Regions from separate parts of the Streptomyces sp. NPDC048483 genome, predicted to be linked through region 3. Evidence: riboswitches for the same ligand, from Rfam matches in the RefSeq annotation. Region 3 holds a riboswitch; each other region holds the start of a gene.
What was found. A riboswitch is a leader RNA that binds a small molecule or an ion and turns the genes downstream of it on or off. The one in region 3 is predicted to bind cobalamin.
Positions count from the first base shown of each region.

Region 1: it holds a riboswitch for cobalamin, as region 3 does, so the genes downstream of both, AB0D04_RS39820 (cobalamin biosynthesis protein) here and AB0D04_RS15865 (CbtB-domain containing protein) in region 3, are expected to answer to the same signal.
Region 2: it holds a riboswitch for cobalamin, as region 3 does, so the genes downstream of both, AB0D04_RS03485 (ribonucleoside-diphosphate reductase subunit alpha) here and AB0D04_RS15865 (CbtB-domain containing protein) in region 3, are expected to answer to the same signal.

Region 1 covers NZ_JBEZJZ010000159.1:856-10,671, forward strand. The annotation lists gene cobC (Rv2231c family pyridoxal phosphate-dependent protein CobC) at 1-256, opposite strand, end outside; gene AB0D04_RS39790 (sirohydrochlorin chelatase) at 240-1,136, opposite strand; partial or broken gene AB0D04_RS39795 (cobalamin biosynthesis protein) at 1,325-1,693, opposite strand; gene AB0D04_RS39800 (cobyrinate a,c-diamide synthase) at 2,065-3,453, opposite strand; gene cobO (cob(I)yrinic acid a,c-diamide adenosyltransferase) at 3,502-4,101, opposite strand; gene AB0D04_RS39810 (putative cobaltochelatase) at 4,101-6,182, opposite strand; gene AB0D04_RS39815 (cobyric acid synthase) at 6,179-7,774, opposite strand; gene AB0D04_RS39820 (cobalamin biosynthesis protein) at 7,771-8,742, opposite strand; cobalamin riboswitch at 8,872-9,028, opposite strand; gene AB0D04_RS39825 (hypothetical protein) at 9,233-9,649, shown strand; gene AB0D04_RS39830 (caspase family protein) at 9,654-9,816, shown strand, end outside.
Region 2 covers NZ_JBEZJZ010000004.1:83,778-93,593, reverse strand. The annotation lists gene AB0D04_RS03505 (DUF3311 domain-containing protein) at 1-192, shown strand, start outside; gene mctP (monocarboxylate uptake permease MctP) at 189-1,865, shown strand; gene AB0D04_RS03495 (Uma2 family endonuclease) at 1,949-2,533, opposite strand; gene AB0D04_RS03490 (N-acetyltransferase) at 2,672-3,175, shown strand; cobalamin riboswitch at 3,280-3,440, shown strand; gene AB0D04_RS03485 (ribonucleoside-diphosphate reductase subunit alpha) at 3,601-6,018, shown strand; gene AB0D04_RS03480 (ribonucleotide-diphosphate reductase subunit beta) at 6,018-7,070, shown strand; gene AB0D04_RS03475 (transglycosylase domain-containing protein) at 7,166-9,184, shown strand; gene def (peptide deformylase) at 9,248-9,816, opposite strand, start outside.
Region 3 covers NZ_JBEZJZ010000025.1:24,750-34,565, forward strand. The annotation lists gene AB0D04_RS15845 (methyltransferase) at 16-1,056, opposite strand; gene AB0D04_RS15850 (hypothetical protein) at 1,302-1,511, shown strand; gene AB0D04_RS15855 (SPW repeat protein) at 1,559-1,999, opposite strand; gene AB0D04_RS15860 (histidine phosphatase family protein) at 2,126-2,689, opposite strand; cobalamin riboswitch at 2,805-2,972, shown strand; gene AB0D04_RS15865 (CbtB-domain containing protein) at 3,017-3,235, shown strand; gene AB0D04_RS15870 (CbtA family protein) at 3,250-4,011, shown strand; gene ribA (GTP cyclohydrolase II) at 4,064-4,717, opposite strand; gene AB0D04_RS15880 (creatininase family protein) at 4,830-5,612, shown strand; gene AB0D04_RS15885 (RibD family protein) at 5,605-6,447, shown strand; gene AB0D04_RS15890 (lysylphosphatidylglycerol synthase transmembrane domain-containing protein) at 6,328-7,323, opposite strand; gene AB0D04_RS15895 (class I SAM-dependent methyltransferase) at 7,320-8,210, opposite strand; gene AB0D04_RS15900 (glycosyltransferase family 4 protein) at 8,207-9,322, opposite strand; gene AB0D04_RS15905 (6-carboxytetrahydropterin synthase) at 9,319-9,717, opposite strand; gene AB0D04_RS15910 (zinc-binding alcohol dehydrogenase) at 9,796-9,816, opposite strand, start outside.

The DNA.
Region 1 (9,816 bases), on a different contig from region 3:
CCCGTTCCACCGGCAGACCGTGCCGCGCGGCGACCGCCCGGCGCGCCGCCCGGCCGTCCGGATACGCGGCGAGGCCGTCCAGCGACGCGGCGATCTCCGCCTTCAGCCAGGCCGGGGGAGTGTGGGCGCGGACATTGACCGCGAGATCCGTCAGATCCGCCGGCCCGCCGTCAGCGGCCCGTACCTCGGCATCGCCGTGATGCCGCAGATCGGGTTCGGTGGGCGCCGCGGCCTCGGTGTCAGTGAGCGCCCGCATGCTTTTCCTGGTTCCCGGCGGCCGTCTGCCGCAGTACGCCGTCGCTGTCCCGGGCGTCCCCCGCCGCCGCCCGGTACCCGCCCGGCAGCGGTTCGCCCGCCAGCTCCCGGTAGCGCTCCATGACCGCCTCGGCCACCTGCGCCGTCGCGCCGATCACCCCGGCCCCGTACACCTCCGTGTCCGGGTGTGCCGCGGCCCAGCCCTCGGTCTGCATGCACACCCGCTCCAGCAGGTCACCGGGGAGGAGGAAGTACGGCAGGACCACGATCCGGCCCGGACCGCCCGCCCCTGTGGCGGCCAGCACCCTGCACCGGTCGAGACCGGCCGGGACATCGGGCGCCGCCTGGGTGACGAACGCGGTCTCCACGCCCGCGAAGCCGCGCCCCTCCCACAGCAGCCGCGCGGCCCGTACCACCTCGGCGTTGGCGTACGGGTCGGTCGACCCGCGCCCCACCAGCAGCACCGTCGTACGGGCCCGGTCCTCGGGTCTGCGGGTGCCGGCGCCCAGCGCCTCGTCCAGCCGCCGCTCCAGTGCCTCGAGCAGTACGGGGTGCGGCCCCAGCTCGGCGGCGCAGGCGTGGGCGAGGCCGGGGTGGCGCTCGGCCGCCCGTGCCAGCGCGGCGGGCAGCGTCTCGGCCACCGGCCCGGTGGGGGCCAGCAGCAGCGGTACGGCGGCGATGCGGGTCGCGCCCCGTGCGACGAGGCCGTCGACGGCGTCGGCCAGCGGCATCGGGGACGCCGGTGCGCCGAAGAACCCGCCGGCGACGGGCACTTCGGGGTGGCGCTCGCCGAGCACACGCACCAGCGCGCGCAGGGCCTCGGCCCCGCCGTCGTCACGGGCGCCGTGACCGGCGATGAGCAGTGCGGGAGGGGTGGTCACTAGGTCTCCTTGGTACCGGTGGTAACGCTGTCGGGCGCCTTGTCGCCGATGACCGCAGTCCGCCGATCCGGGCCACGGCGGGGCAGGTTGGGGGAGGTCATGACGATATCCGCACCAGGGGAGGTGACGGCGGGCGCTCCCTTACTACCAGCGGTAACTGGGGGGCTGTCCGTTACTGCCGGCGCGGCGAGCGCGCAGGTGGCCCGTGCCGGCCGCCCCTGTGGGGGCGCAGACTTCCGCTTTCCGACGAGCAGTTGGGCACCTGGCCCGGCGGCCACCAGCGCGGCCGCCTCGGCAACGCTCGGCGTCCCCACGGCACCCGCCACGACCGCGGACGGACCCGGCACCCGCACGCCCGCCAGCACCTCCGCCGGATACGCCCACAACGGCACCCCGAGCCACCGGGCCGCCCCGACCAGCCCCGGCTCCGCCGCCTTGCCCGCCACCGTCGCCAGCGCCACCACAGGCCGACCCGCGTAGCCCGCCGCCGCGAGCGTGGCCGTGATCAGCTCCAGCACCTCGTCCACGGGGACGCCACGGCGGGCGCCGACGCCGATGACGAGGGGGGCGGGGGGACCGGGGAGCGGTGGTGCGGCGTCGTGGGGCCCGGTGCCGTCGCCGGTAACCGGTGGCGTCGTGCCGTCCGCCCCCGTCCCGTCGCCGGTGCCCGGAAGCAGGCCCGTGCCGCCCTCCGGCCCCGCGCCCTCGCCCGGCCCCGTGCGCCCCCGTCGGCCCGCCACCCGGCGTCTCATGCCGCGACGGCTCCCCGGCCGAAGGCCGCCTGGCCGCGTCGGCCCTCCAGGATCGCGGACGGAGGCGGGGTGTCGCCCCGGCCGAGCAGGAACGGCGCAGGCCTCGCGCCGGAGGCGGGCCGCTCCACTCCGGATCCTCCCGTCATCGGACCGCGCCCGTCATCGAACAGCGCCCGTCATCGGACCGCGCCCGGAGCCGCCGCATGCCGCGCCGCGTTCTCGGCCAGCCGGGTGGCCAGCGACGGCTCGGCCGCCCAGTGCACATGCAGATACGAGGCATGCACCCCGCCGCTCACAAAGCCCTCCATCCGCCGCTCGGGGTGCGTCAGGCCCCACGCCGGGGACGCGCCCGCGCCCGGCTCCAGGACCGTACGGTGGAACTCATGGCCGCGCACCCGCGTCCCGGCCACGGCCAGCGCATTGTCCTCCAGCGCCACCGCCTCCCGGTAGCCCAGCGTGAGCCGCTCCGTCATCCGGGCGTCGGCGGGCAGCACCCCGCACATCGGCTTCCCGTCTATGGAGCGGGAGAGATACAGCAGCCCGGCGCACTCGGCGGAGACCGGCGCCCCGGAGGCGGCCAGGTGGGCCACCGCCGCGCGCAGCGGGGCGTTCGCCGACAGATCCGGTGCGTACATCTCGGGGAAGCCGCCGCCGATCACCAGCCCTTGTGTTCCGGAAGGCAGGCGCTCGTCCCGCAGCGGGTCGAAGGGGGCCACCTCGGCCCCCGCGGCGGTCAGCAGCTCGGCGTGCTCGGCGTACGAGAAGGTGAAGGCGGCGCCGCCGGCGACGGCTATCAGCGGCCTTGCGCCGGTGCTGCGGGCGGCCACCTCCGCGACCGGATCCCAGGGCGCGTCCGTCAGCTCCGGCACCCCGCGCGCCAGCGCCAGCAGCGCCTCGAGGTCGCAGCCCTCGCGCACCCGCGCGGCCAGCTCCCGCACCGACTCCACCGCCTCGGCCCGGCGCTCGGCGACCGGCACCAGGCCCAGATGCCGGGACGGTGTCCGGGCCTGCTGGGTGCGCCGCAGCGCCCCCAGCACCGGAACCCCGGACGAGCCCATCGCCTCGCGCAGCAGCTCCTCGTGGCGGTCCGAGCCGACCTTGTTGAGGATCACCCCGGCCAGCCGTACCTCCGGGTCCCACGACGCGAAGCCGTGCACCAGGGCGGCCACCGACCGGGACTGCGACGAGGCGTCCACCACCAGCACCACCGGTGCCCGCAGCAGCTTCGCCACCTGGGCGGTCGAGGACAGCTCGCCCCTGCCCGAGGCGCCGTCGAACAGCCCCATCACGCCCTCGACGACGGCCAGGTCCGCGCCCGCCGCGCCGTGCAGGAACAGCGGCGCGATCCGGTCCGTGCCGCACAGATAGGCGTCCAGGTTGCGGCCGGGGCGGCCGGTGGCCAGGGAGTGGTAGCCCGGGTCGATGTAGTCGGGTCCCACCTTGTGCGGCGAGACCGCGAGGCCCGCCTCGGCGAACGCCGCCATCAGGCCCGTGGCCACCGTCGTCTTGCCCGCACCGGAGGACGGCGCGGCGATCACCAGCCGGGGGATCGCGCCGGTGCTCATGCTGCGCACACCCTTCTCACCTTTCTCACCACTCGAAACCCCGCCGGCTCACCACTCGATACCCCGCTGCCCCTTCTGACCCGCGTCCATCGGATGCTTGACCTTCGACATGTCGGTGACCAGGTCGGCGAAGTCGCACAGCGCCTGCGGGGCGTTGCGGCCGGTGATGACGACATGCTGGCCGCCGGGGCGGTCGCGCAGTACCGAGATCACCTCGTCGGTGTCCACCCAGCCCCAGTGCATCGGGTAGGCGAACTCGTCGAGGACGTACAGCTTGTAGGTCTCGGCGGCGAGATCGCGCTTGACCTGTTCCCAGCCCTCGCGCGCCGCCTCTTCGTTGCTGAACTGGGAGTCGCGCTGCACCCACGACCAGCCCTCGCCCATCTTGTGCCAGGTGACACTCCCGCCCTCGCCGGAGTCGCCGAGCACCTTCAGCGCCCGCTCCTCACCGACCTTCCACTTCGCCGACTTCACAAACTGGAAAACACCGACCGGCCAGTTCTGGTTCCACGCCCGCATCGCCAGCCCGAAGGCGGCGGTGGACTTGCCCTTGCCGATGCCCGTGTGGACCAGGACCAGCGGGCGGTTACGGCGCTGGCGGGTGGTGAGTCCGTCGTCCGGTACGACGGACGGTTGTCCCTGTGGCATTACGCGGCCCTCCGATTGCCTTGAACGGTGTGTACGAGCGCGGAGACGCTGTCCGCGCGCAGCTCGTCGAGCGTGACGGTCATGCCCTGGAGCTCCCGTGCCAACTCGGCCGCCAGACCCAGCCGCACGGGCCCGGCCTCGCAGTTCACGACGACGGAGGCGGTGCCCTCGGCGGCCAGCAGCCGGGCCGCGCGCCGGGCCCGGACGAGCGGCTCGGGCCCGCCGGTGGCCCGCCCGTCCGTCACGACCACGACCAGCGGCCGCCGCGACGCGTCCCGCATCCGCTCCACCCGCAGCACCTCATGGGCCCGCAGCAGCCCCTCCGACAGCGGCGTACGGCCCCCCGTCGGCAGCTGCTCCAGCCGCGTCGCGCCCGCCTCGACCGACGACGTCGGGGGCAGCGCCAGCTCGGCGTCCTTCCCCCGGAACGTGATCATGCCGATCTTGTCGCGCCGCTGGTAGGCGTCCAGCAGCAGCGACAGCACCGCGCCCTTGACCGCGCTCATCCGCTTGCGTGCCGCCATCGAACCGGACGCGTCCACGACGAACAGGACCAGATTGCCCTCCCGCCCCTCGCGTACCGCCTCGCGCAGATCGTCCCGGCGCACCACCAGCCCCCGCCCGCTACGGCCGCGCGCCCGCTGATGCGGCGCCGCGGCGTGCACGGTCGCCGCCAGGTGCAGCTTGCCGAGGGTGCCCCGGGGGCGCCGGGACCCGGTGGTACGGCCATGGGCGGTACGGGCCCGCGAGCGCCGGCCGTCGGCACCCTCGCCCAGACCCGGCACGTCCAGCCGACGCGTACGGAAGGGGTCGGCGGCACTCACGGCGGCCTGTTGCGCACCGGGTGCCGTGCTGGGCTGCTCGGCGGGCTGCTCGGTGGGGCGCTGCTCGGGGACGGGGCCCGGCTCGTCGCCGCCCGCCGCCTCCGGCCCGGCGGGCGGCGACTGCTCCTGCGGCCCCTGCTCCCCCCGGTCCTGCGGCGGCACCCCACCGGGCCCGTCCGGCCCGCCGCCGGGACCCTCGGGCCCGTCGTCCGGCCCCTCCGGCTCCGGGTCGTCCTCGCCGTCCGCCCCGCCGAACTCCTCCAGCGTCTCGTCCAGTTTGTCCTCGTCCAGACCGGGCGCGTCGAACGGATTACGGCGCCTGCGGTGCGGCAGCGCCAGCAGCGCCGCCTGCCGTACGTCCTCCGAGAGCACCTCCGTCCGCCCCGCCCACGCGGCCAGCGCCGTCGCCGTCCGCGCCATCACGATGTCCGCCCGCATCCCGTCCACCTCGAACTCGGCGCAGGTCGCGGCGATCTGCCGCAGTGCCGCATCGCCGAGCCGGACGGACGGCAGCAGCGCCCGCGCCGCCACGATCCGCTCCCGCAGCTGCGCCTCCTCGTGCGCCCAGCGCGCCGCGAAGGCGGCCGGATCGTCGTCGAACGCCAGCCTGCGCCGGACGACCTCCACCCGCTGCTCCGGCTCCCGCGAGGCCGCCACCTCGACGGTCAGCCCGAACCGGTCCAGCAACTGCGGCCGCAGCTCGCCCTCTTCGGGATTCATGGTGCCGACCAGGAGGAAACGGGCGGCGTGGCGTACCGAGACGCCCTCGCGCTCCACATAGGAGGCGCCCATGGCGGCGGCGTCGAGCAGCAGGTCGATCAGGTGGTCGTGGAGCAGATTGACCTCGTCGACGTACAGGATGCCGCGGTGCGCATCCGCGAGCAGTCCCGGTTCGAAGGCCTTGACGCCCTCGGCCAGCGCCCGCTCGATGTCGAGGGCGCCGACGAGCCGGTCCTCGGAGGCGCCCACCGGCAGTTCGACCATACGGGCCGGCCGGGACCCGGCCGGCCCGGTCCCGTGCGGTCCGTCCGGGCACCGCTCGTCGGGCGCGGCGGGGTCGCAGCTGAAGCGGCAGCCCGCCACGACCGGCACCTCGGGCAGCAGGTCCGCCAGCGCCCGCACCGCGGTGCTCTTGGCGGTGCCTTTCTCGCCGCGGACGAGGACACCGCCCACCGCCGGGCTGACGGCGTTGAGCAGCAACGCCAGCCGCAGGTCGGCCATGCCGACGACGGCGGTGAACGGGTACCGGGTGCTCATGTGGTGGCCCCTCCTTCAAGGGAAGTGCTGTGGTCGGACGCGTCAACAGGGCGGGGCGCCCCCGGAGGCACGAACGGCAGCCCCGCCGGCACCCCCTTCTCGATCAGCCGCAGCAGCGCGTCCGTATCCGCATGCTCCTCGATCAGATCGCCGAGCCGGTCCAGCTGCTCCTCGCGCAGCGCGCCGAAGCTGGTGTCCGGGGCCGGGACGAACGCCCGGCCCGCATCGGCCGCCACCCGGCGCAGGAACGCCCGCCGGAAGCCGTCGCTCTCCAGCGAGCCGTGCCAGTGTGTGCCCCAGACGGCCCCGGCCCGGCAGCCGTCCAGGAACGCTTCGTCGCCGTCGGACACCTGGGCCACGCCGTGGTGGATCTCGTACCCCTCCACCGGCTCGCCCAGTGCCTCGCCGACAGGCCGCCGCAAGGTCTTCTCGTGCGCGAACCGCACCCGGACCGGCAGCAGGCCCAGCCCCTCGACCGCACCCGCCCGCGACTCGACCTCGTCCTCGATGTGCTCGCCCAGCATCTGGAAGCCGCCGCAGATGCCCAGCACCGGGCGCCCCTCGGCGGCCCGCCGGGCGATCGCGTCCGCCAGGCCGCGCTTGCGCAGCCACTGCAGCGCGCGGACGGTCCCCCGGGTGCCGGGCAGCACCACCAGGTCCGCGTCCGCCAGCTCCTCGGCGCGGTCCACGAAGCGCACCACCACGCCCGGTTCGGCCGCCAGCGCGTCCACATCCGTGAAGTTGGACATCAGCGGTACGGCACACACGGCGACCCGCAGCACATCCGCGCCGACGGGCGGCGCGACCACCGACTCGCGCACCGCCCCGCGCAGCGACACCCGCAGCCCGTCCTCCTCGTCGATGCCGAGCCCGTGCGCGTACGGCAGCACGCCCAGCGTCGGCCGCCCGGTCAGCTGCTTCATCATCTCCAACCCGGGCTCCAGCAGCGTCACATCGCCCCGGAACTTGTTGACGAGATACCCCGCCACCAGCTCCTGATCCTCCTTGGACAGCAGTGCCGTGGTCCCGAAGAAGGAGGCGAAGACGCCGCCGCGGTCGATGTCGCCGACCACCACGACCGGGATCCGGGCGGCCCGTGCGATGCCCATGTTCACGATGTCGCTGCGGCGGAGATTGATCTCGGCGGGGCTGCCGGCGCCCTCGCAGATCACCGCGTCGTGGGTACGGCGGAGTTCGGCCAGGCAGTCGGTCACCGTGCCGAGCAGCTGCTCCTGCCGCCCCGCGTGGTAGCCGCGCGCACTCAGCTCACCCACCGCCTTGCCCAGGAGCACCACCTGGCTGCTGCGGTCGCTGCCCGGCTTGAGCAGGACGGGGTTCATCAGCGCGGTCGGCTCCACCCGCGCCGCGGCCGCCTGCATCGCCTGCGCCCGCCCGATCTCCGCCCCCTCGCGCGTCACAAAGGAGTTGAGGGACATGTTCTGCGCCTTGAAGGGCGCGACCTTGACGCCCTGCCGCGCCAGCCAGCGGCAGATGCCCGCCGTCACCACGCTCTTGCCCGCGTCGGACGTCGTACCGGCGACCAGCAGGCCACCGCCGACCGCCGTGCCGGATGCCTTGAACCGCCCGTTCACCGGGGCTTCCTCCCGCTCTTGCTCCTGCGCCGTATCGCGCCCACCGCCGTCCGTCCGGCGACCGTCGCCGCCAGTGCCAGCACACTCACCCGGCGCGAGAGCCGCACCGCCCGCTCGATGTCGTCCGCCGCCACCGGCCGCGCCCCGCCGTTGAGCACCGGGCGGTGCTCGATGCGGCCGCCGTACGCCAGGGTGCCGCCCAGCCGTACGCCGAGCGCGCCCGCGAACGAGGCCTCCACCGGGCCCGCATTGGGGCTCGGGTGCGCGCCGCCATCGGCCCGCCAGGCCCGCAGCGCACCGCGCCGGTCCGGGCCCGCGAGCACGGTCAGCGCGGCGGTCAGCCGCGATCCGGGCCAGCCGGCCACATCGTCGAGGCGGGCCGCCGCCCAGCCGAACCGGCGGTAGCGCGGCGATTTATGACCGACCATCGCATCCAGGGTGTTGACGGCACGGAACGCCACCAGGCCGGGCACACCGCCCAGCGCACCCCACACCAGGGCGCCCACCACCGCGTCCGAGGTGTTCTCGGCGACCGACTCCACCACCGCGCGGGCCATCTGCGGCCCGTCCAGCGCCTGCGGATCGCGGCCGCACAGATGCGGCAGCCGCTCCCGCGCCACGTCCAGGTCACCCGCCGTCAGGGCGCCGCCGACGGCCCGCGCCTCCCGGCCGAGCGAGGTACCGCCGAGGACCGCCCAGACGGTGGCCGCGGTCAGGGCGGCCGGTGCCCCGGGCCGGCCGCGTACGGCGCGCTGCAGGAGCGCGGCACCGGCCGCCGCGCCGCCCGCGCACACCACCGCGTGCGCCGCACCGTATCCGCGGTGGTCGCGCCACAGCCGGCGCTCGAGCGCGCCCGCGGCCCGGCCGAAGGCGGCCACCGGATGGCCGCGCCGGGGATCCGCCGCGATCAGGTCGCCGAGAAAGCCGAGGGCCGCGCCGCACGCATATCCCGCGTGTTCGCCGCGCATCGGATCAGGCCGCCGTCAGGCCTCGGAGGAACACGGCGACGGCAGGGCGCGGGCATCTCGAACGGCGGCCGGGCATGGCGATATGTCCTCACTCAGGGTCCGCGCCCTGGCTCGACGTGACGGCGACGAGAGTCTCCTGGCTCCCGGATCGGCGCCGCCCCCGGCCTTCCAGCCCGTACGCGGCGGCCCGTTCGGGCATCCGCGCGGCGGGCCGTGGCCGTCGCTGGAGGAGCGCTCCCCGGTGACAGTGGCGGGACCGCGCCGGATTCTCACCGGACTTCCTCATCTGTCGCCGAATGGCCCGGGCAGTCCACCACGCCCCGCGAATGCCCGTCAACTCACCCTTGACCTGCGACGCAGCCCTGTGACAGGGGCTGTGGCGCGGGCCACAGGGTGGCCGCCGCGTCACAGACGGTTGCCTCCGGCCCTCTGGGCACGTCACTATCTGGGACACGGTGGGCGATGGTGCCCGCCGGAAGGGGGCCGGGGGATGCCGAACAGCGCCGACCGTCATGAGAGCGGTCAAGAGATCCGTATCAGGATCGCGGGCACCAACAATCCGGCGCAGGACGCCGCGGATCTGCGGGCCTGGCTGGAACGGGAACCCTGGCTGGCCCAGCGGCGGCACGAGTGGACACAGCGTGCGCGGCCGGCGGGCGGGAGCGAGGATGCGGACGAGTCCGGACCCGCCGACATGGCCATCGGCGTGGACGACCTGGTCCTGGTCGTCGTCGGCGCGGTCGCCGCCGAGATCACCAAGAGCCTGACCATCGCCCTCCAGGAGTGGCTGCGGCGGCGCAAGGAGGAGCGCGCCACCGGCGAGCGGCCCTCCGTCCGGGTCGGCGAAGGGGACGGCGGACTGCGCGAGCTCGGCGGCGCCGAGGGCGGCAGCACCGCCGAGGACTGAGCGGATGTCCGAATACGACGCACGGGGCAAGATCAACCGGGCGCTGCTGATCTGTGTCGGCGACTACGACCACGTGCGCCCGCTGCCCGCGGTGAAGGACAACGCCGAGGCCCTCAAGCGCGTCCTGACCGCCCCCGGCACCGACCTGTTCACCGAGGACGAGATCC
Region 2 (9,816 bases), on a different contig from region 3:
TGTCTGATCGCGCCGTTCGTGGCGATGCTGTGGGTGAGTTCGTACGCCAGGATCGAGCCGACGCTCATCGGGATCCCGTTCTTTTACTGGTACCAGATGCTGTGGGTGCTGATCTCCACCGCGATGACCATGACCGCGTACAAGCTGGTGCAGCGTGAGCAGCGCGCCCGCAAGGGGGGTGTGGCCAAGTGAGCGCCGCCATCTCCTCCGTCGGCCTCGCGGCCGCCCCGGCGCACGGCGTCAACGGCGTCGCGCTGGCCGTCTTCGTCTTCTTCTTCGTCGCCGTGACGGTCATGGGCTTCTTTGCCGCCCGCTGGCGCAAGGCCGAACAGTCCGCCAGCCTCGACGAATGGGGCCTGGGCGGGCGCAGCTTCGGCACCTGGGTCACCTGGTTCCTGCTCGGCGGTGACCTCTACACCGCCTACACCTTCGTGGCCGTCCCGGCGGCGATCTACTCGGCGGGCGCCGCCGGCTTCTTCGCCGTCCCCTACACGATCCTCGTCTACCCGCTGATCTTCACCTTCCTCCCGCGGCTCTGGTCGGTCTCGCACAAGCACGGGTACGTCACCACCTCCGACTTCGTGCGCGGCCGCTTCGGCTCCAAGGGGCTGTCGCTGGCGGTGGCGCTCACCGGCATCCTCGCCACGATGCCGTACATCGCGCTCCAGCTGGTCGGCATTCAGGCCGTCCTGGACGTGATGGGTGTCGGCGGCGGCGAGAACACCAACTGGTTCGTCAAGGACCTGCCGCTGCTGATCGCCTTCGCGGTGCTGGCCGCGTACACCTACTCCTCCGGTCTGCGGGCGCCCGCCCTGATCGCGTTCGTCAAGGACGGCCTGATCTACCTGGTCATCGTCGTGGCGATCATCTACATCCCCATCAAGCTGGGCGGTTTCGACCACATCTTCAACGCGGCGGGCAAGGCGTTCGCCGAGCCCGGCGCCGTCCCTGGCAAACCGCGCGGCGAGCTGACGAGCGGGCCCAACGCCCAGTGGGCGTACGCCACCCTGGCGCTGGGCTCCGCGCTGGCGCTGTTCATGTACCCGCACTCGATCACCGCGACGCTGTCCTCGCGCAGCCGCAATGTGATCCGCCGCAACACCACGATCCTGCCGCTGTACTCCCTGATGCTGGGCTTCCTGGCGCTGCTCGGCTTCATGGCGATCAAGGCCGGTACGGACATCCAGGGCAACCCCCAGCTGGCGATTCCGCAGCTGTTCGAGGACATGTTCCCGAGCTGGTTCTCCGGCGTCGCCTTCGCCGCGATCGGCATCGGTGCGCTCGTACCGGCGGCCATCATGTCGATCGCCGCGGCCAACCTCTTCACCCGCAACGTCTACAAGGACTTCCTGAAGCCGGACGCGACCGCGGAGCAGGAACACAAGGTCGCCAAGCTGGTGTCGCTGCTGGTGAAGGTGGGCGCACTGGTCTTCGTCCTCACCATGGACAAGACCGTCGCCATCAACTTCCAGCTGCTGGGCGGCATCTGGATCCTGCAGACCATGCCCTCCCTGGTCGGCGGCCTGTTCACCCGCTGGTTCCACCGCTGGGCGCTGCTGGCCGGCTGGGCGGTCGGCATGCTCTACGGCACGCTCGCGGCGTACGGGGTGGCCAGCCCCACCCAGAAGCACTTCGGCGGCTCGTCCGCCGAGATCCCGGGCATCGGTGAGATCGGCTACATCGGCCTGACCGCGTTCGTACTGAACGTCGTGGTCACGGTCGTGCTGACCTTCGCCCTGAAGGCCGCCAAGGCGCCGGAGGGCATCGACGAGACCAGCGCCTCCGACTACACGGCGGATGCCGGTGACGAGGGTGTCACGGCCGATCTGCCGGCAGCTGCGGCGGGGGCGCCGGCGGGGCATTGAGGCTGCGGGCGGCCTACGGCTACGGGCCGTCGCATCCCTTTTGGGGGTGCGACGGCCCGTTTGCTTGCTGCGGCGTGGCTCGTTTAGTTCACCCAGTCCTTGAGGGCCTCGGTTTCGAGGGTGATGTCCACGGGATCCGGCAAATGGAGCGTCTTGCCGAACGGCACGGTATGGACGTTCTCGTAACGGGCACCGTCGGGCTCGCTGTAGACGGAGACCTGGCAGGCTTGCCGGTCGATCAGCAGATAGAGCGGAATACCGGTCTCCGCGTACGCACGGGGCTTCTCCACCCTGTCGCGCCGTTCGGTGTCGGAGTCGTGTGAGGTCACCTCGACAGCCAGCAGCACCGGGTCGGGGTCTGCCCATTCGCCCTGGCCTCCGAAGGAGCCAGTGGGGGCGAGCGAGCCATCCGGGCGGGCGCGGCCCTTGCGGTATGGCTCCACCTTGAGCCCCTGGTCGTAGAGCCACAGTTCGGGGCGCGACTGCATGCAGACACGCATCAGCCACTCAATGATCAGCCCGTGGTCCCCGTCCGGCATGGGCTTGCTCCTGACCTTCCCGTCGATAAATTCCAACCGCGCGCCTTCCTCCAAGCGGCTGAGTATCCGGGCGGCCTCTTCGAAGTGCTCGGTGTCCATGATGTGCGGCCGGTCAGCGAGCGCGCTCATGCCTTCTCCTTCGTCGATCGGGCGGAGCGGGGAACGTAAACCGACGATAGCCGAGGCCACTGACAGCCACCGCTCGATCACTCGGAGATCACTCTCGCACCTGCCCGATTGTCAGACCCGCCCGGCACACTGCACTGCATGGACATCACGATCAGGCCCGCGCGCCCGGCCGAGTTCGCCGCAATAGGGGACCTCCTGGTGGAGGTCTATCTCGCCGATGGGCTGCTGACGTTCGGGGAGAGCGATCCGTACATCGCCGAGCTGCGGAAGGTCGCGCACCGGGCGGAGCACGCCGAGGTACTGGTGGCGGTGGAGGGGACGGGCGGGGCGGTGCTGGGGGCCGTGACATTCGCCGCGTACGGGAGTCCGTATGCGGAGCTGGCGGGGCCCGGGGAGGGGGAGTTCCGGATGCTGGCGGTGCGGGCCGAGGGGCGCGGACAAGGTATCGGGGAGGCGTTGGTGACGGCCTGTACGGAGCGCGCCCGCGGGCTGGGGCTGCGGGCGGTGGTGCTCTCCAGTCAGCAGCATCTGCTGCCCGCCCAGCGGCTCTACCGCCGTCTGGGATTCACGCGCGCCGAGGAGCGGGACTGGCAGCCGATACCGGATGTCACGCTGTGGGCCTTCACCCGCGAGCCGGCCTGAGCAACGATTCCGGGCCCCGCCACGGCCGATGGCCGTTCGCACACCTGTGGGAGTGGTATGGGGAAGGTATGAGGCAGCGACACAAGATGTGGGGGTGCGTGCGGGGAGCAACACAAGATGTATGCTCGTGCTCGCTGTCGCCGCAGGGGAATCCGGTGGGAATCCGGAACTGTCCCGCAACGGTGTGAGAGCGCGTCCCCATGGCCCTACGGCCATCTCGCGCGCCCGTGAAGTCCGAGGACCTGCCGACGGTACGCCCGCACCGCCATCGGTGCGGACGTCGATACGTCCGGGCCCCGAGGGTTGGGCCGGTGGACGCCGCGCGGTGTGCCCGCGCGCCCCTGACCGTCACGGGGTGCCGCACGCCCGCGAGCGCCCGTCGCGCCTCTCCCTCCCGGTCCCCGCCGAGTGAGGGAGAGCATCACGTGACCATCGCGCCAACGGAGCCCGCGTCAGACGCCGAGGTCGTGCAGCCTGCGGTGGCCACGCCTGACACCTCCGCCGGGCGGGGCCAGGACAGGCCCGGCGTCGCGCTGCTGCGCACGCTGACCGAGCTGACCGCGGACCTGACCGCGACCGACCCCGGCAAGGTGGCCGCCGCCGCGCTGCGCGGCCGCCACCCGGGTTCGGACGAGGCCGAGTTGCGCGCCCTGGCCATCGACGCCGCGGCCGGTCTGATCGGTGACGAGCCGCAGTACTCCCGGCTCGCCGCGCGCCTGCTCACCCTCGCCATCGCGGAGGAGGCGGCCGGACAGGGGGCGGTCGCCTTCTCCGCCTCCGTCGAGGCCGGCCACCGCGAGGGCCTGATCGCCGACCGCACCGCGGAGTTCGTACGGACCCATGCGGAGCAGCTGGACGCTCTCGTCGAGAACTCCCTCCGCGACGGCGCCGACGACCGCTTCGGGTACTTCGGGCTGCGTACCCTGCACTCCCGCTACCTGTTGCGGCACCCCACCACCCGTCAGGTCATCGAGACGCCCCAGCACTTCCTGCTCCGGGTGGCCTGCGGCCTCGCCGAGGACGACTCCACGCGGGCGCTGGCGGATGTCGCGGAGCTGTACCGCCTGACCAGCACGCTGTCCTACCTGCCGTCCTCCCCCACCCTCTTCAACTCCGGCACCCGGCACCCGCAGATGTCCTCGTGCTATCTGCTGGACTCGCCGCTGGACGAGCTGGACTCGATCTACGACCGCTACCACCAGGTGGCGCGGCTGTCCAAGCACGCCGGCGGCATCGGTCTCTCCTACTCCCGGATCCGCGCACGGGGGTCGCTGATCCGGGGCACCAACGGTCACTCCAACGGCATCGTGCCGTTCCTGCGCACGCTGGACGCCTCGGTCGCGGCGGTCAACCAGGGCGGCCGGCGCAAGGGCGCGGCCTGTGTCTATCTGGAGACCTGGCACGCCGACATCGAGGAGTTCCTGGAGCTGCGTGACAACACCGGTGAGGAGGCCCGCCGTACGCACAACCTGAACATCGCGCACTGGATCCCGGACGAGTTCATGCGCCGCGTGGAGGCGGACGCCGACTGGTCGCTGTTCTCGCCGTCGGACGTCCCGGAGCTGGTGGACCTGTGGGGCGAGGAGTTCGACGCCGCGTACCGCAAGGCCGAGGCCGACGGCCGGGCGCTCAAGCAGATCCCGGCCCGGCTGCTGTACTCGCGGATGATGCGCACCCTGGCGCAGACCGGCAACGGCTGGATGACGTTCAAGGACGCCGCCAACCGCACCGCCAACCAGACCGCCGAGCCCGGCAAGGTCGTGCACTCCTCCAACCTGTGCACGGAGATCCTGGAGGTGACGGACGACGGGGAGACCGCGGTCTGCAACCTGGGGTCGGTGAACCTGGCGGCGCACCTGGGTGAGAACGGTGAGATGGACTGGGAGCGGCTGGACGCGACCGTCCGCACCGCCGTCACCTTCCTCGACCGCGTCGTGGACATCAACTTCTACCCGACCGAGCAGGCCGGGACGTCCAACGCCCGCTGGCGCCCGGTCGGTCTGGGCCTGATGGGCCTGCAGGACGTCTTCTTCCGGCTGCGGCTGCCCTTCGACTCGCCCGAGGCGACGGAGCTGTCCACCCGTATCTCCGAGCGGATCATGCTCGCCGCGTACGAGGCGTCCGCCGACCTCGCCGAGCGGCAGGGCCCGCACCCGGCCTGGTCCGCGACCCGCACCGCCCGCGGGGTGCTGCACCCGGACCACTACCCGGACGCCGAGCCCCGCTGGGCCGACCGCTGGGCCGCGCTGCGCGCCCGTATCGCGAAGACCGGGATGCGCAACTCCCTCCTCCTGGCCATCGCGCCGACCGCCACCATCGCCTCCATCGCGGGCGTGTACGAGTGCATCGAGCCGCAGGTCTCCAACCTCTTCAAGCGCGAGACCCTGTCGGGTGAGTTCCTGCAGGTCAACGCGTATCTGATCGAGGAGCTCAAGGCGCTGGGCCTGTGGGACGCGCGCACCCGTGACGCGCTGCGCGAGGCCAACGGCTCCGTGCAGGACGTCAATTGGATCCCCGAGGAGATCCGGGCGCTGTACCGCACGGCCTGGGAGATCCCGCAGCGCGCGCTGATCGACATGGCCGCGGCCCGTACGCCGTACCTCGACCAGAGCCAGTCGCTGAACCTCTTCATGGCGTCGCCGACCATCGGCAAGCTCAGCTCGATGTACGCCTACGCCTGGAAGCGCGGCATCAAGACGACGTACTACCTGCGGTCGCGGCCGGCGACCCGGATCGCCCAGTCCGCGCGCGCCGCATCCATCCCCGCCCAGCTGCCGGTGGCCGACCCCGAGGCGGTCGCCTGCTCCCTGGAAAACCCCGAGTCCTGCGAGGCCTGCCAGTAATGACCACCGAGACCCCCAACGCCTCCGCCGCGCACACCGCCACCACCGGCAAGAAGAACCTCCTCGACCCGGGCTTCGAGCTGACGCTGCGTCCCATGCGGTACCCGGACTTCTACGACCGCTACCGCGACGCGATCAAGAACACCTGGACCGTGGAGGAGGTCGACCTCCACTCCGACGTCGCCGACCTCGCCAAGCTCTCGCCGGGCGAGCAGCACATGATCGGCCGGCTGGTCGCGTTCTTCGCGACCGGTGACTCGATCGTCTCCAACAACCTCGTGCTGACCCTCTACAAGCACATCAACTCCCCCGAGGCGCGGCTGTATCTGAGCCGTCAGCTCTTCGAGGAGGCCGTGCACGTCCAGTTCTATCTGACGCTGCTGGACACCTATCTCCCCGACCCGGACGACCGCGCCGCCGCCTTCACGGCCGTGGAGAGCATCCCGTCCATCCGGGAGAAGGCCGAATTCTGCTTCAAGTGGATGGACTCGGTCGAGAGCATCGACCGCCTGGAGTCCAGGGCCGACCGCCGCCGCTTCCTGCTGAACCTGATCTGCTTCGCGGCCTGCATCGAGGGGCTGTTCTTCTACGGCGCGTTCGCCTACGTCTACTGGTTCCGCTCGCGCGGTCTGCTGCACGGGCTCGCCACCGGCACCAACTGGGTCTTCCGCGACGAGTCCATGCACATGGAATTCGCGTTCTCGGTGGTGGACACGGTCCGCGAGGAGGAGCCCGGCCTCTTCGACGACAAGCTGGAGCAGCAGGTCACCGAGATGCTCCAGGAGGCCGTCGAGGCGGAGCTGCAGTTCGGCCGCGACCTGTGCGGCGAGGGTCTGCCGGGCATGAACACCGAGTCGATGCGCGAGTACCTCCAGTGCGTCGCCGACCAGCGCCTGCAGCGCCTCGGCTTCGCGCCCGTCTACGGCTCGGAGAACCCGTTCTCCTTCATGGAGCTGCAGAACGTCCAGGAGCTGACCAACTTCTTCGAGCGCCGGGCCTCGGCCTACCAGGTCGCCGTGGAGGGCTCGGTCTCCTTCGACGACGACTTCTAGCAGATCCGGCCACCGGCCGCCCGCCGATTATGAGCATTCGGTTAGCGGGCGGCCGGAACGGCAACCGGCGCGGCTTCCGTACTATCTACGGAAGTATGAAGGGGAACAGGGGGCGTCGCCGACCGCGTCGCCGGATCGTCGACCATCTGCGGCAGGGCCGAGCGGGGCTGCGCCGTCGGCTGCCGTCGTGGAAGCCGCGTCGCCGGATCATCGACTATCCGCGACAGGGGCGAGAGGGTCTGCGCCGCTGGCTGCCGTCATGGAAGCTGCTGCTCGGCACGTTCGGGGCCGGCATCGCGGGCCTGGCGGCGCTGTTCGCCCTCGTCTACCTCACCGTCGACATCCCCAACGAGAACGAACTGGCCGCCCAGGAAGCCTCCCTCTACTACTGGGCGGACGGCAGCCAGATGGTCAGCGTCGGCGCCGTCAACCGGCAGAACGTCAGCCTGGACAAGGTGCCGGATTCCGTCGAGAACGCCGTGATCGCGGCCGAGAACGCCACCTTCTACAGCGATTCCGGTGTCTCCCTCAAGGGAATCGGCCGGGCGCTGGTGAACATGGTCTCCGGCGGGGAGACCCAGGGCGGCTCCACCATCACCCAGCAGTATGTGAAGAACACCTATCTTTCGCAGGACCAGACGGTCACGCGTAAGGCGAGGGAATTCATCATCTCGCTGAAGGTGAACAACGAGAAGTCCAAGCGGGATATTCTGCGCGGATATCTCAACACCAGCTGGTTCGGCCGGAGTTCGAACGGCATCCAGGCAGCCGCGCACGCCTATTACGGCATCGACGCCGAACGGCTGAACCCGAGCCAGGGAGCGCTGCTGGCCGCCCTGCTCAAGGGTGCGGAGCAGTACGACCCGACGCTGAGCAAGGCCAATCACCAGCGGGCCGTGGAGCGCTGGCGGTGGATTCTCGACCGGGAGGTCGCCACCGGCAAGATGAGCAGGGAACAGCGGGCCAGGTACACGAAGTTCCCGGAGCCGCGCGCACTGGCGAAGCCCACCAGCCAGGCCGGCCAGACCGGGTATCTCGTCGATGTCGCCAACAAGTTCATCAAGAGCAGCACCGGGCTGACCGACAAGGATCTGGCGCGCGGCAGCTATCGCATTCACACCACCTTCGACAAAACGCTCACCCAGCGTCTGGAAAAGGCGGTCACCAGCGTCCGCAAGAAGACCATCGATGCGAAGAAGCGCACGACCGACACATTCGTGGAATTCGGTGCGGCCTCGGTGCGTCCGAAGGACGGGGCGATCGTCGCGCTGTACGGCGGCGCGGATGCGACCAAGCACTTCAGCAACAACGCCGACACCTCCGCCGTTCCGGCCGGATCGGCATTCAAACCGTTTGTGCTGGCGGCGGCCCTGCAGCAGGAGACCGAGGCATGGGGCGCCGAGGCGCGCCCCGGGGACTGGGACCGCAGCGTGGGGGATCTGCGCGGGGCCCTGATGTCGGCGCAGAACCCGCCGTTCGTGCAGGCCGGGGAGCGCCTCGGGCTGGAGCGGATCCGGGATCTCGTGGTGGCCGCGGGGCTGCGCGAGGAGAGCCTGGCGCAGCTGGAGCCGACGTTCCCGCTCGGCACCTCCGCCCCCAGCGCGATCCGGATGGCGAGCGCCTACACCACCTTCGGCAACGGCGGGCTGCACGCCGAGCCGTACGCGGTGTCCAGGATGACCCTCGACGGCAAGCCGCTCGACGGCTTCGACCGCCCGGATCCGGAGCAGGTCGTGACGCCCGAGGTGGCCCAGCAGATGACCGGGATCCTGGAGGGGCTGGGCTGGCGCACGCTGGGCACCCCGGACGGCAGGGCCGCCTACCGGCCGGTCGCGGCGGGCGTCAGCGAGCCCGGTGACCGGATGAAGTCGGCGTGGTTCATCGGCAGCCCGTCGGCCATGTCCTTGGCGCCCGAGCGCGGGCCGGTGACCAGCGACTCCCCCAAGGGGCAGGCCCTCAAGGAAGGCAATGAGCCGACGACCGCGATCACCATGTTCCGCAACAAGCCGGGCGCGCCGGAGCTGCTGCCGATGAACGGCGTGGGCGGCCCGGACTCGGGGCTGGGCACGACCATCCCGCCACAGATCTGGGCCGCCGGCCAGGAAGCGTCGTAGGGCTCCAGGGCGCTCGCCTCGGCCGTCGGCGCCCCGGTCGTCGGCTTCCTCGGCCGCCGGCGCTCAGTCGTTGGCGACGACGGGGTAGCGCGGCTCCTTCTCGGCCATCTGCTTCAGCGCGTCCTTGCGGGCCCGCTTGGAGAGCCGGTCGATGTAGAGGTAGCCGTAGAGGTGGTCGGTCTCGTGCTGCAGGCAGCGCGCGAAGTAACCGGTGCCCTCGATGGCGACCGGCTCGCCCTTGGCGTTCCGGCCGCGGACGACCGCGTAGTCGGGGCGGGCCAGCTCGGCGTAGGCACCGGGCACCGACAGGCAGCCCTCGTTGGAGTCGTCCAGCGACCGGCGCCCGGCCGGCAGCTCGTCCAGGACGGGGTTGCAGACCGCGCCGACGTGCCGTACGCCCTCGTCGTCCAGGCAGTCGTAGACGAAGACCTTCAGGTCCACGCCGATCTGGTTCGCGGCCAGGCCCACGCCCTCGGCGGTGCGCTGGCTGGTGAACATGTCGTCGATGAGCTGCGCGAGCTCGTCGTCGAACGCGGTGACGTCCTGGCACTCCTTGTGGAGCACCGGGTTGCCGACGACCGTGATCGGCCGCGAGGTGCCGCGCTCACGGTGGGCGGCCTCCCGCTCGGCCG
Region 3 (9,816 bases):
GCGCCCGCCCGGGCGTCACACCGGCTCGGCCTCGATCAAGGAGAAGCGGTTGGGCCGGGGAAGCGGCGTGACGGACCGCAGCGCAAAGCCCGCGCCCTGGCACAGGCGCTCGAAGTCCTCCCGGGTGCGCTCCCGGCCCCCGACGTTGACCAGCATGTTCAGGTCGGAGATGTAGACGACGCCCGCGGTCGCGGGGTCCACGACGGGCGGCAGCACCGGCTCGATGATCAGCAGCCGGCCGTCGTCGGGGGTGACCCGGCGGCAGTGACGGAGGATGTCCGCGCACTGCTCGTCGTTCCAGTCGTGGAGCACGCTCTTGAGGAGATACAGGTCGGCGCCGTCGGGGGCGGTGCTGAAGAAGTCCCCGTTGACCAGGGAGCAGCGGCCGTCCAGCCCGTTCCGCGCCAGGGTGTCGGGGGCCTGGGCGAGGCCCTCTCCGAGGTCGAAGAGTATGCCGCGCAGCGCGGGATGCGCGGTCAGGATCGCGGCGAGCAGCGTGCCGTCGCCGCCCCCGATGTCGGCCACGGTCGCGAAACGGCCGAAATCGAAGGCCGCCGGGACCAGCGCCGCCGTATCGCGGGTGGCCTGCCCCATCGCGGCATGGAACAGGGCGGCGAGTTCCGGCCGTTCGGTGAGATGACCGAAGAAGTCGCTGCCGAAGACCGCGTCGAAGGCCGGCTCGCCGGTCCGCACACTGTCGTCCAGGCGCTCCCACGAGCGGAGCATGGCGGGCTCGGTGAACATCCGGACGAAGGAGTACAGCGAGTCGGGCCCCTCGCTGCGCAACAGGGCGCCGGCCGGGGTGACGGCGAACCGCCCCGGGGCGCTCTCGGCGAGCAGCCCCAGCCCGGCCAGTGCCCGCAGTAAGCGGCCCATCGCCTGGGGCCGGGCCGCGCACTTGGCCGCCAGTTCGTCCGCCGTGGACACGCCGTCGCCGATCAGATCGACGACACCGAGGCGGGCGGCGGCGCCCACGGCGTACGACGCCATGGCGCCGTAAGCGATCCGGGTCACTACCTCGCGGGCCTCGTCCACGGGCCGGTTCTCACGGGACATGGGGAACACCTCTCTGTTCAACGGCATTACGGGCAGGGCCCCTTGTGTTACGGGCAGGGTCACGGAGGGCACAACAACGCCTGTGGCGTGGCGGCCGCCCGTTCACCCACTCCCACCCCGGTTAGGCGACCCTAAATTCTTTTGGATCACCGGGGCAACGCCCCCTGCGATCCGCCGTACGACGCGACCCCGCCGGATCCCTCCGGCCCGTTGCGACATCACCCCTGGGAGAGGAGGGACGCCCCATGCCCCCCGACGACGACCGCCAACCCGGCCACCGCGCCAGGCGGTTCCGGCGGATCGCCGCCTGGCTGCTGCTGACCGCCGCACTCGGCGGCCTGGGCGCCGGTATCGCGCTCGGGCAGGGCCTGCCGATCGCGGGTGGGCTGGTGCTGGCCGGGATCTCCGGGCATCTCCTGGCCCCGGACGGCCGCCGGCCCACCCACCCCCGGTGAGGGCGGACGGGCCGGCGTTCTGTCACACGCCCCGACGGGGGCATGCCTCATGTTGTGCGGCGGCTCCTTGCGGCCGCACCGATGCACATCGCCCCCAGCAGGAACGTGAGGGCTCCGATGACGATGTTGTTCCAGATCACGCCCGCGTCCGGGCCACTGCCGACGATCCAGGGCGCCACGATCAGCCAGACGCCCATGGCGCACATCGCGCCGCTCAGGCCGTACATGCGGTCCGGGGTGACGGTGAACCCGATCGCCAGCAGGGAAATGGCGATGCCGAAGATCAGGTTGTGGGTCAACAGAGCGGGCTGTGAGGCCGCGTAGTGGACGATCCACGGCGACGCTGCGCAGTACAGGCCGACAAGGAACACCGGTCCGTCCACGAGGATCACGTCACGCCCGCCGAGCACACGCTCGTATCGCTCCTGCATCTCGGTCACATCGGGGTGACCTGCGAGATCGCCCCTGTGGTGTGAGACGTCGGCCATCCGACTCGCCTCCTTCACTCTGCGAAGCCTGGCCGTCTCGCGGCATAGGAACCGCGCTCCTTTATTCTGCGCTTATGTCGCCTTTATGTGTAGATGAGGGACGGGTCGAGTTTGCGGGCCCGACCGTCAGCCCTGCGGCAGCGCCCGCCCCAGCCCCAGGTTCCAGCGCCCGCCCCGGCCGCTGAGCTCGGTCACGGTGAGCGGCGGTACATCCAGCCGCCAGAACGCTTCCTCGGGCAGCCGCAGGGCGGCCACCACGGCGGCGCGCACGACATCCACCTCCACCACCGCGACGATGCGGCCGGAGGTCGCGGCCAGCCGCGTGAGCCAGTCCTCCGTCCGTCCGCAGAGCGCGCGCAGCGACTCCCCGCCGTGTCCCGCGAAGCCGGGGTCCGACAGCCAGGCGGACACCGCCTCGGCCTCGGCCGCTGCCACCTCGGCCAGGGGCCGCCCCCGCCAGCGGCCCATCGCACAGCCCGGCGGCCCCGGCTCGGGCGCGGGATCCGTCGGCAGCCCGAGTTCCTCGGCCGTACGGCGGCACCGGGCCGAGGGCGAGACGACAACCCGCCCCGCGGACGGCAGGTTTCCGGCCACGGCGCGGGCCCGCCGCAGACCGGCCTCGCTCAGCGGCCCGTCATCGTCGAAACGCACCTCGCGCTGCGCATCGCCGGCCGCCGGTGAGATCAACATCACTCGAGTTGTCATGCCCTCTGCTCTCAATCCGCATATACCACGCCAACAGCCGCCAAAGGAAAAGGAGTTGTCCGGAAAACGCGCCCCTCCTTGCCCCTCTCCGCCCCCTCTATGACCTTGGCCCGCCGGTCGGTTCGCGGTACCTTCCCGATGATATTGACGACGACATGACGGAAGCCGGTGGGATCCCGGCGCGGTCGCGCCACTGTATGTCCGGTTTTGACGCAGCCCCAGGGGGCCGGGACCGGGCGAGCCAGACCCGGCATGTCGTTAGCACTCCCGCAACTAGGGACGCGAGTTCCCCCTACCAGGAGGTCCCCTGCCATGGCTCAGACCATCGCACCCCCGGCCACCGGCACCATCACCCCGGCCCCGCTCCCCCTCAAGGCGATTGCCCCCTGGGCGCTGTTCGTCGGCGTCCTGATGCTCGTTCTGCTGTACTTCGTCGGCGCCGAGCAGGGCGCCACGTCGCTGCTCTCCGGTACGGACGTCCACGAGTGGGTCCACGACGGACGCCACCTGCTCGGCTTCCCCTGCCACTGATCGGGCGCCCTTCCATGAACTCCGTCACCATCAGAAATCTCCTGGTGCGCGGCATGCTCGCCGGTCTGGCAGCCGGTGCACTCGCCCTCGTCGTCGCCTATCTTCTGGGCGAGCCGCACGTGGACGCCGCCATCGGGTTCGAGGAAAGCCACAGCCACAGCCACGGCCACGGCCACGAGGAGGTGGAGGTCGTCAGCCGCGCGATGCAGTCCACGGCGGGCCTGGCGACCGGTGTGCTGGTCTACGGCGTGGCGCTGGGCGGGATCGCCGCCCTGGTCTTCTGCTTCGCGCTGGGCCGGATCGGCCGCTTCAACGCCCGTACCACCGCCGCACTGCTGTCCGGCGCGGCGCTGGTGGTCTACCTCGTACCGTTCCTGAAGTACCCGGCCAACCCGCCGGCCGTCGGTAACCCTGACACCATCGGCCAGCGCACCGCCCTGTACTTCCTGATGATGCTGCTGGGCATCCTGCTGGCCGTCGGCGCGACGATCCTCGGCCGGCGCCTGGTTCCCCGGCTGGGCACGTGGTACGCCACGGTGGCAGGCGGCACCGCGTTTGTGGTCGCCGTCGGCATCGCGTATGCCTTCCTGCCGTCCTACGACAATGTGCCGCACGGATTCCCCGGCACGCTGCTCTGGGAGTTCCGGCTGTCGACGCTCGCCGTCCAGGCGGTGCTGTGGGCCGGCTTCGGCCTGCTCTTCGGCCATCTCGCGGAGCGTGTCGTCGCACCGGCCCGCGAGGCCGTGGCCGCCGAGGCGGCGCCTGTGGCGACCTGACGGTCATCTCAAGGGGCCCGCGACGTCTTCGGCGTCGCGGGCCCTGCCGTATTCAGGACAGGCCGGGAATGCCGTCCAGGTGGGGCAGGTCATGGTCGAGCCGTTCCCGTTTCGCGCGCAGATAGCGGATGTTCTCCACGCCCGGCGGCATCAGCAGCGGGACCTGTTCGGCGACGGCGATGCCGTGCCGCAGCAGCGCCGCCCGCTTCCGCGGATTGTTCGACAGCAGCCTGACGGACCGGACCTCCAGGTCCCGCAGCATTCCGGCCGCGACACCGTATTCGCGGGCATCGACCGGCAGTCCGAGCGCGATATTGGCATCGACGGTGTCCAGCCCGGCCTCCTGTAGTTTCATCGCCCGGAGCTTGGCGAGGAGCCCTATTCCCCGCCCCTCATGGCCCTGCAGATAGACGAGAACTCCGCGCCCGGCCGCCACGATCGCGGCCAGCGCCGCGGACAATTGATCGCCGCATTCGCAGTGCGCCGACGCAAACACATCGCCGGTCAGACACTCCGAATGCACCCGGGTCAGTACCGTCTCCCCCGCCACATCGCCGTGAACCAGGGCCACCTGCTCGGTCCCGGTGCGGATGTCGCGATAGCCGACGGCGAGGAATTCGCCGTGCGCCGTAGGGAGACGGACCTCCACCACCCGTTCGACCAGGCCGTCGTCAGCAATATGGGTCTCGGCATCGAGGTCCGTCATGGCGCGATGGTACGTGAACGTCTTGGCGCGGGCAGGAAGTTGGCACGGAATATCAAAATGCCTAAGCTGCGACGGCCCGGCGAGTGAGCGCGACGAAAGGCCGCACCCCACCATGACCCCATCGGCACACCGGTTTCCGGCCCACGGACTCCTCCCGGCGGACACCACCGAGGAGGTGCGGGCCCGGCGGCCGCAATGGGCCCTGTTGCCCATCGGCAGCTTCGAACAGCACGGCCCCTTCCTGCCGTTGACCACCGATACCGTCATCGCCTGCACTCTCGCCGAACAGATCGCCGCCGCCCATCCCGTACACCTTTTGCCGCCCCTGACGCTCTCCTGTTCCCACGAACACGCCGCCTGGCCGGGAACGGTCAGCATTTCGGCCCGGACCCTGCACGCCGTGGTGACGGACATCGCCGATTCACTGCGGCGGTCGGGCATCCACACCCTGATTCTCGTCAACGGCCACGGCGGAAATTACGTACTGCGCAACGTGGTTCAGGAATCCGCCGGAACGGGGATGCGTATGGCGCTCTTCCCCGGCTCGGCCGACTGGGACGCGGCGCGCAGGCGGGCGGGGGCGGAGACGTCGACGCACAGCGATATGCACGCGGGAGAGGTGGAAACCTCCATCCTTCTGCATGCTCATCCCGATTTGGTGCGGCCCGGTTATGAATCGACGGAATCAGAGGAATCGGCGGAATCAGCGGATTGGATAGCCGATGAGCGGAAGCATCTGCTCACGCTCGGCATGTCGGCCTATACGGAATCCGGGATCATCGGGCGCCCCTCCCTGGCCTCCGCACGGAAGGGCCAGGAATTGCTGGCCGGGCTGGTCGAGGCATTCGGCGAGTATGCGGCGCTGTTCGGGACGCGGACGGAATCCCATGGCTGAGGCACTCGACGCGGCGGCGGTCTGGGACCGGCTGCGCCGCATCCGTACGGCGGAGGACGCCGAGGCCGCCGGGCTGGTGCCGGGCTCCGCATCCGGATACGCCTCGCCCGGGGCGACGCAGCTGGCCGAGCGCTATCTGCCGCTCTGCCTGGCCGGGGCCCATGTCGCGTGTGCGCAGCTCGGACAGAGTCTGGACGGGTTCATCGCCACCCGTACCGGCGATGCGGACTTTGTCACCGGGGAGGAGGACCGACGCCATCTGCACCGGCTGCGCGCGCTGTCCGACGCGGTGATCGTCGGGGCCGGGACCGCCGTGGCGGACGATCCGCGGCTGACCGTGCGCGCCTGTGCGGGCGACAACCCGGTGCGTGTGGTGCTCGATCCGCGCGGCCGGGTGCCGCGGCGGCGGCAGGTGTTCACGGACGGGGCGGCGCCGACGCTGTGGGTGGTGGGCCCGGAGGCGGCCGTCGCCGAAGGGGCCGGCCTCGACGTCCTGGTGCTGCCGGACGCCGAGGCGTTCGCGCCGCACCGTGTCCTGGCGGCCCTGGCGCGGCGCGGCCTCGGCCGGGTGCTGGTCGAGGGCGGCGGCGTCACCGTGTCGCGGTTTCTGCAGGCGGGGGCGCTGCACCGGCTGTATGTCACCGTTGCGCCGGTGCTGCTCGGCGACGGCGTGCCGGGGCTGCGGTTCCCCGGTACGCCGGTGATGCGGGACGCGCTACGTCCGCCGGTGCGGCGCACTCTGCTCGGCGAGGACACGCTCTTCGAGTTCGCGCTGGGGACGCCCGGCGCGCGGCCCGGCGGCCCAGCGGACGATGAGCACACCGGCGCCCGGTAGGCCGGCGGCGAAGGCGAGGACCCCGTAGACGACGGCGGTGGTGAGCCCCTGCGCCGCGCCAAGCCCGGCCGCGCCGAAGGCCCAGGCCGCGACGCCTTCCCGGGGGCCCCACCCGCCGACGTTCAGCGGCAGCGCCATCGCCAGCAGCGCCAGCACGACCAGCGGCACCAGCTCGGCCAGTGACGCCGTGACTCCCGCCACGCGGGCGGCCAGCAGAAACATCCCGAGATATCCCGCGAGGACGACCACGGAGGAGAGCGCCACCCCGGGCCAGCTGCCGCGGGCGAGCAGGGCCGTCCGCGCCTCGGCCAGCATGGCGCGGACGGCCCGCGCGCCACGTGAGGCGCCCCGGCTCCAGCGGGCGACGCCGACAGCCACTACGCCCACCACGGCCACCGCGACCAGCGCGCCGGGGGCGCTCAGGAGGCGGCCTGCCTGCGCGAGGACCGGGGACGGCCGGACCAGCAGCACCACGGCGCCGGCCACGCACAGGACGAGCTGGCCCGCGGCCCGTTCCAGGACCACGGCGCGGACGCCCCGCCCGAGGTCGCGGGCGCTCTGGCCGTGCCGTACCGCGCGGTGTACGTCACCGAGCACGCCTCCGGGCAGCGCGGCGTTGAGGAACAGGGCGCGGTAGTAGTCCGCGACGGCCCGGCCGAGCGGCAGGTGCAGGCCGAGGCCGCGGGCCACCAGACACCAGCGCCAGGCGCTGAACACGGTGGTGAGCAGGCCGATGCCGAGCGCGGCGAGCAGCGTGCCGGCGTCGATCCGGCGCAGCCCCTCCAGGAAGGCGCCGGACCCCAGATGCCACACCAGCACCACGAGGATGCCCAGCCCGCCGAGCATCCTCAGCCACGCCCAGAGGGACCGTTTCATCGCACGGCCCCTCCGGGCGTGGATTCGGCACCGGGGCGCGGCCCGGGCAGCGCCAGCAGATCCGTGTGCTGCACGGTGACGCTCAGCTCCCCCGCCGCGCAGGCCGCCAGCCGCCGTCCCAGATACGCGTCCGCGCGGGCCCCCAGCGCCGGCCGCTGCTCCCGCGCGGCGCCCACCCAACCGCGCAGCCAGGCGGCGGTGAGCGGGGCCTCCGGGCCACCGAGCCGCCAGGGGCTGGGCCGCGTCATGACGGTCGCGCCCCGCCGCGCGAACGCCGCCGTGGCCACCGCGACCGCATCCGGCCCGAGCAGGCGCCGGCCACCGTCCGTCCGTCGCTGATGGTCGTTGAAGGCGGCGCCGATCTCGTCGTCGAGCGGATCGTACGGAGCGAGTTCGACGTGCCCCGCGACGGAGAGTGCCAGCAGCGCGGGGCAGCCCGCGCCGGTACAGGCCCCGGCGAGCCCCTCCACCTCCTCGCGGGTGAGCAGGTCCAGCAGCGCGGAGGCGGTGACCAAAGACGTTCCTGCGAGCGCAGCGGCGGTCAGCCGGGCGAGGTCTCCGCGCTCCGTGGTGGCCGTGACGCCGCTTCCGTCGGCGGCCGCCGCGGGCATCCGCTCCTGCGCCCGGGCGAGCAGCGCGGGGTCGAGGTCGTACAGGATCCAGTGCTGCGGGCCGGGCAGCCGAGGGGCGAGCCAGCGCCCCATGGAGCCGGTGCCGCAGCCCAGATCGCGGATCACCGTCCGGTGCGGGCCCCCGGCCGGGGCGGCGGCCGGCGCCGCGCGCAGGGGGTGCAGCAGTTCCGGCGCACGGGCGGCGCCATCGGCGGGCTCCCGCAACTCCAGCCACTCCGGAGCGAATCGGGGTCGCTCGGCCCCGGCCGCGCTCACCGCGCGGTCCCGGGCTCGCGCCGAAGCCGTTCCAGCACCCCGGCCAGACTGTGCGACGTCGTCTCCCATCCCGTCAGCATGGCACGCCGCCCGCGCGCCGAAATCTTCAACCGGTGCCGCAACGCCGGACTCCCGAGCCAGTCCCGCAGCGCGCCGGAGAGCGCCGCCGCGTCGTCGGACGGTACGAGGAGACCCGGCACGCTGCCGTCCGGGGCGCGCCCGACGGCCTCCGGGACGCCGTCCACCGCCGTCGCCAGTACGGGAATCCCCCGCGCCAGCGCCTCGGTGACGACCATCCCGTAGGTCTCGGCATACGACGCGAGCACCAGCAGATCGGCGGCCGCATACCGCTCCTCCAGCTCCGCACCCGCCCGCGGCCCGGCAAGGCACACCCGGCCGCCGAGCCCCCACTCATCGACCTTTCGCCGCAGTTGGGCGACATAGCCGGGATCGCCGCGCATTCCTCCCACACACTCGCAGCTCCAGGGCAGGTCGGCGACGGTGGCGAGGGCGTCCACCAGGCGGTGCTGGCCCTTGCGCGGGGTGACCGCGGCGACGCACAGCAGCCGGGTGGCGCCGTCCGTTCCGTGCGCGAGCGGCGCGGGATCGGCTCCGGGCATGGCCACCTGGACCCGGTCCGGGGCGAGCCCGTGCTGTGCCACGAGCCGCCGGGCGGCCCACCGGCTCGTGGCCACCACCGCCCGTACGCCGTGCAGGACCCGGCGCTCCCGGGCGTCCAGGTCCCGGGCCAGGTCTGGGGCGAGCCCGGTCTCGTCGGCCAGCGGCAGATGCACCAGGACCGCCATCCGCAGCCGTCCGGCCTCGGGGGCGATGATCTCCGGGACGCCGCAGGCCACCAGCCCGTCCAGGAGGACGACGGCCCCGTCCGGCAACGCGCCCAGACACCGCGCCAGTTCCCCGCGGGCTCCCGGATCCGGCCGCGGCCAGCTCCCGCGTACGGCATACGGGCGCACCTGCCAGCCGGCCGCCGGGAGGCCTTGGCGCACCAGGCGGTCGTAGGTGTTCCCGCCGCTGGGCGCGGCCGGGTCGTCGACATCACCGGGCAGGACGAAGTGCACCACGCGCGGCGCTCCGGGCCCGGTGTCGGTCACAGGGCGCGCTCGTAGGTCGCCCAGGCGATGTGTGACTCGTGCAAGGTGACCGATATGCCGGCCAGCTCGCGGGCGCTCTCGCCGAGGTTTCCGGCCTGGATGCGGTCGGCGAGCCGGTCGGCGATCACCTTGGCCAGGGCCTCCGTCGAGGTGTTGATGCCGGCGAACGCGGGCTCGTCGTCGAGGTTGCGGTAGTTCAACTCGCCGATCAGCCCGCCGAGTTCCTGTCCGGCCAGACCGATGTCGACGACGATGTTGTCCGCGTCGAGCTCGGCGCGGCGGAAGGTGGCATCCACCACGAACGTCGCGCCGTGCAGGCGCTGCGCGGGCCCGAAGACCGCGCCGCGGAAACTGTGGGCGACCATCAGGTGATCGCGGACGGTGATGCTGAACAAGGCGGTCCTCCAGTGTGGTGACGGAGTGGGGGGTGGAGGGCTGGGGGCGGGGCGGTGCGGTGCGGCCCGCGGTACGGGCTACTCGCGGGCCGCCGCGTC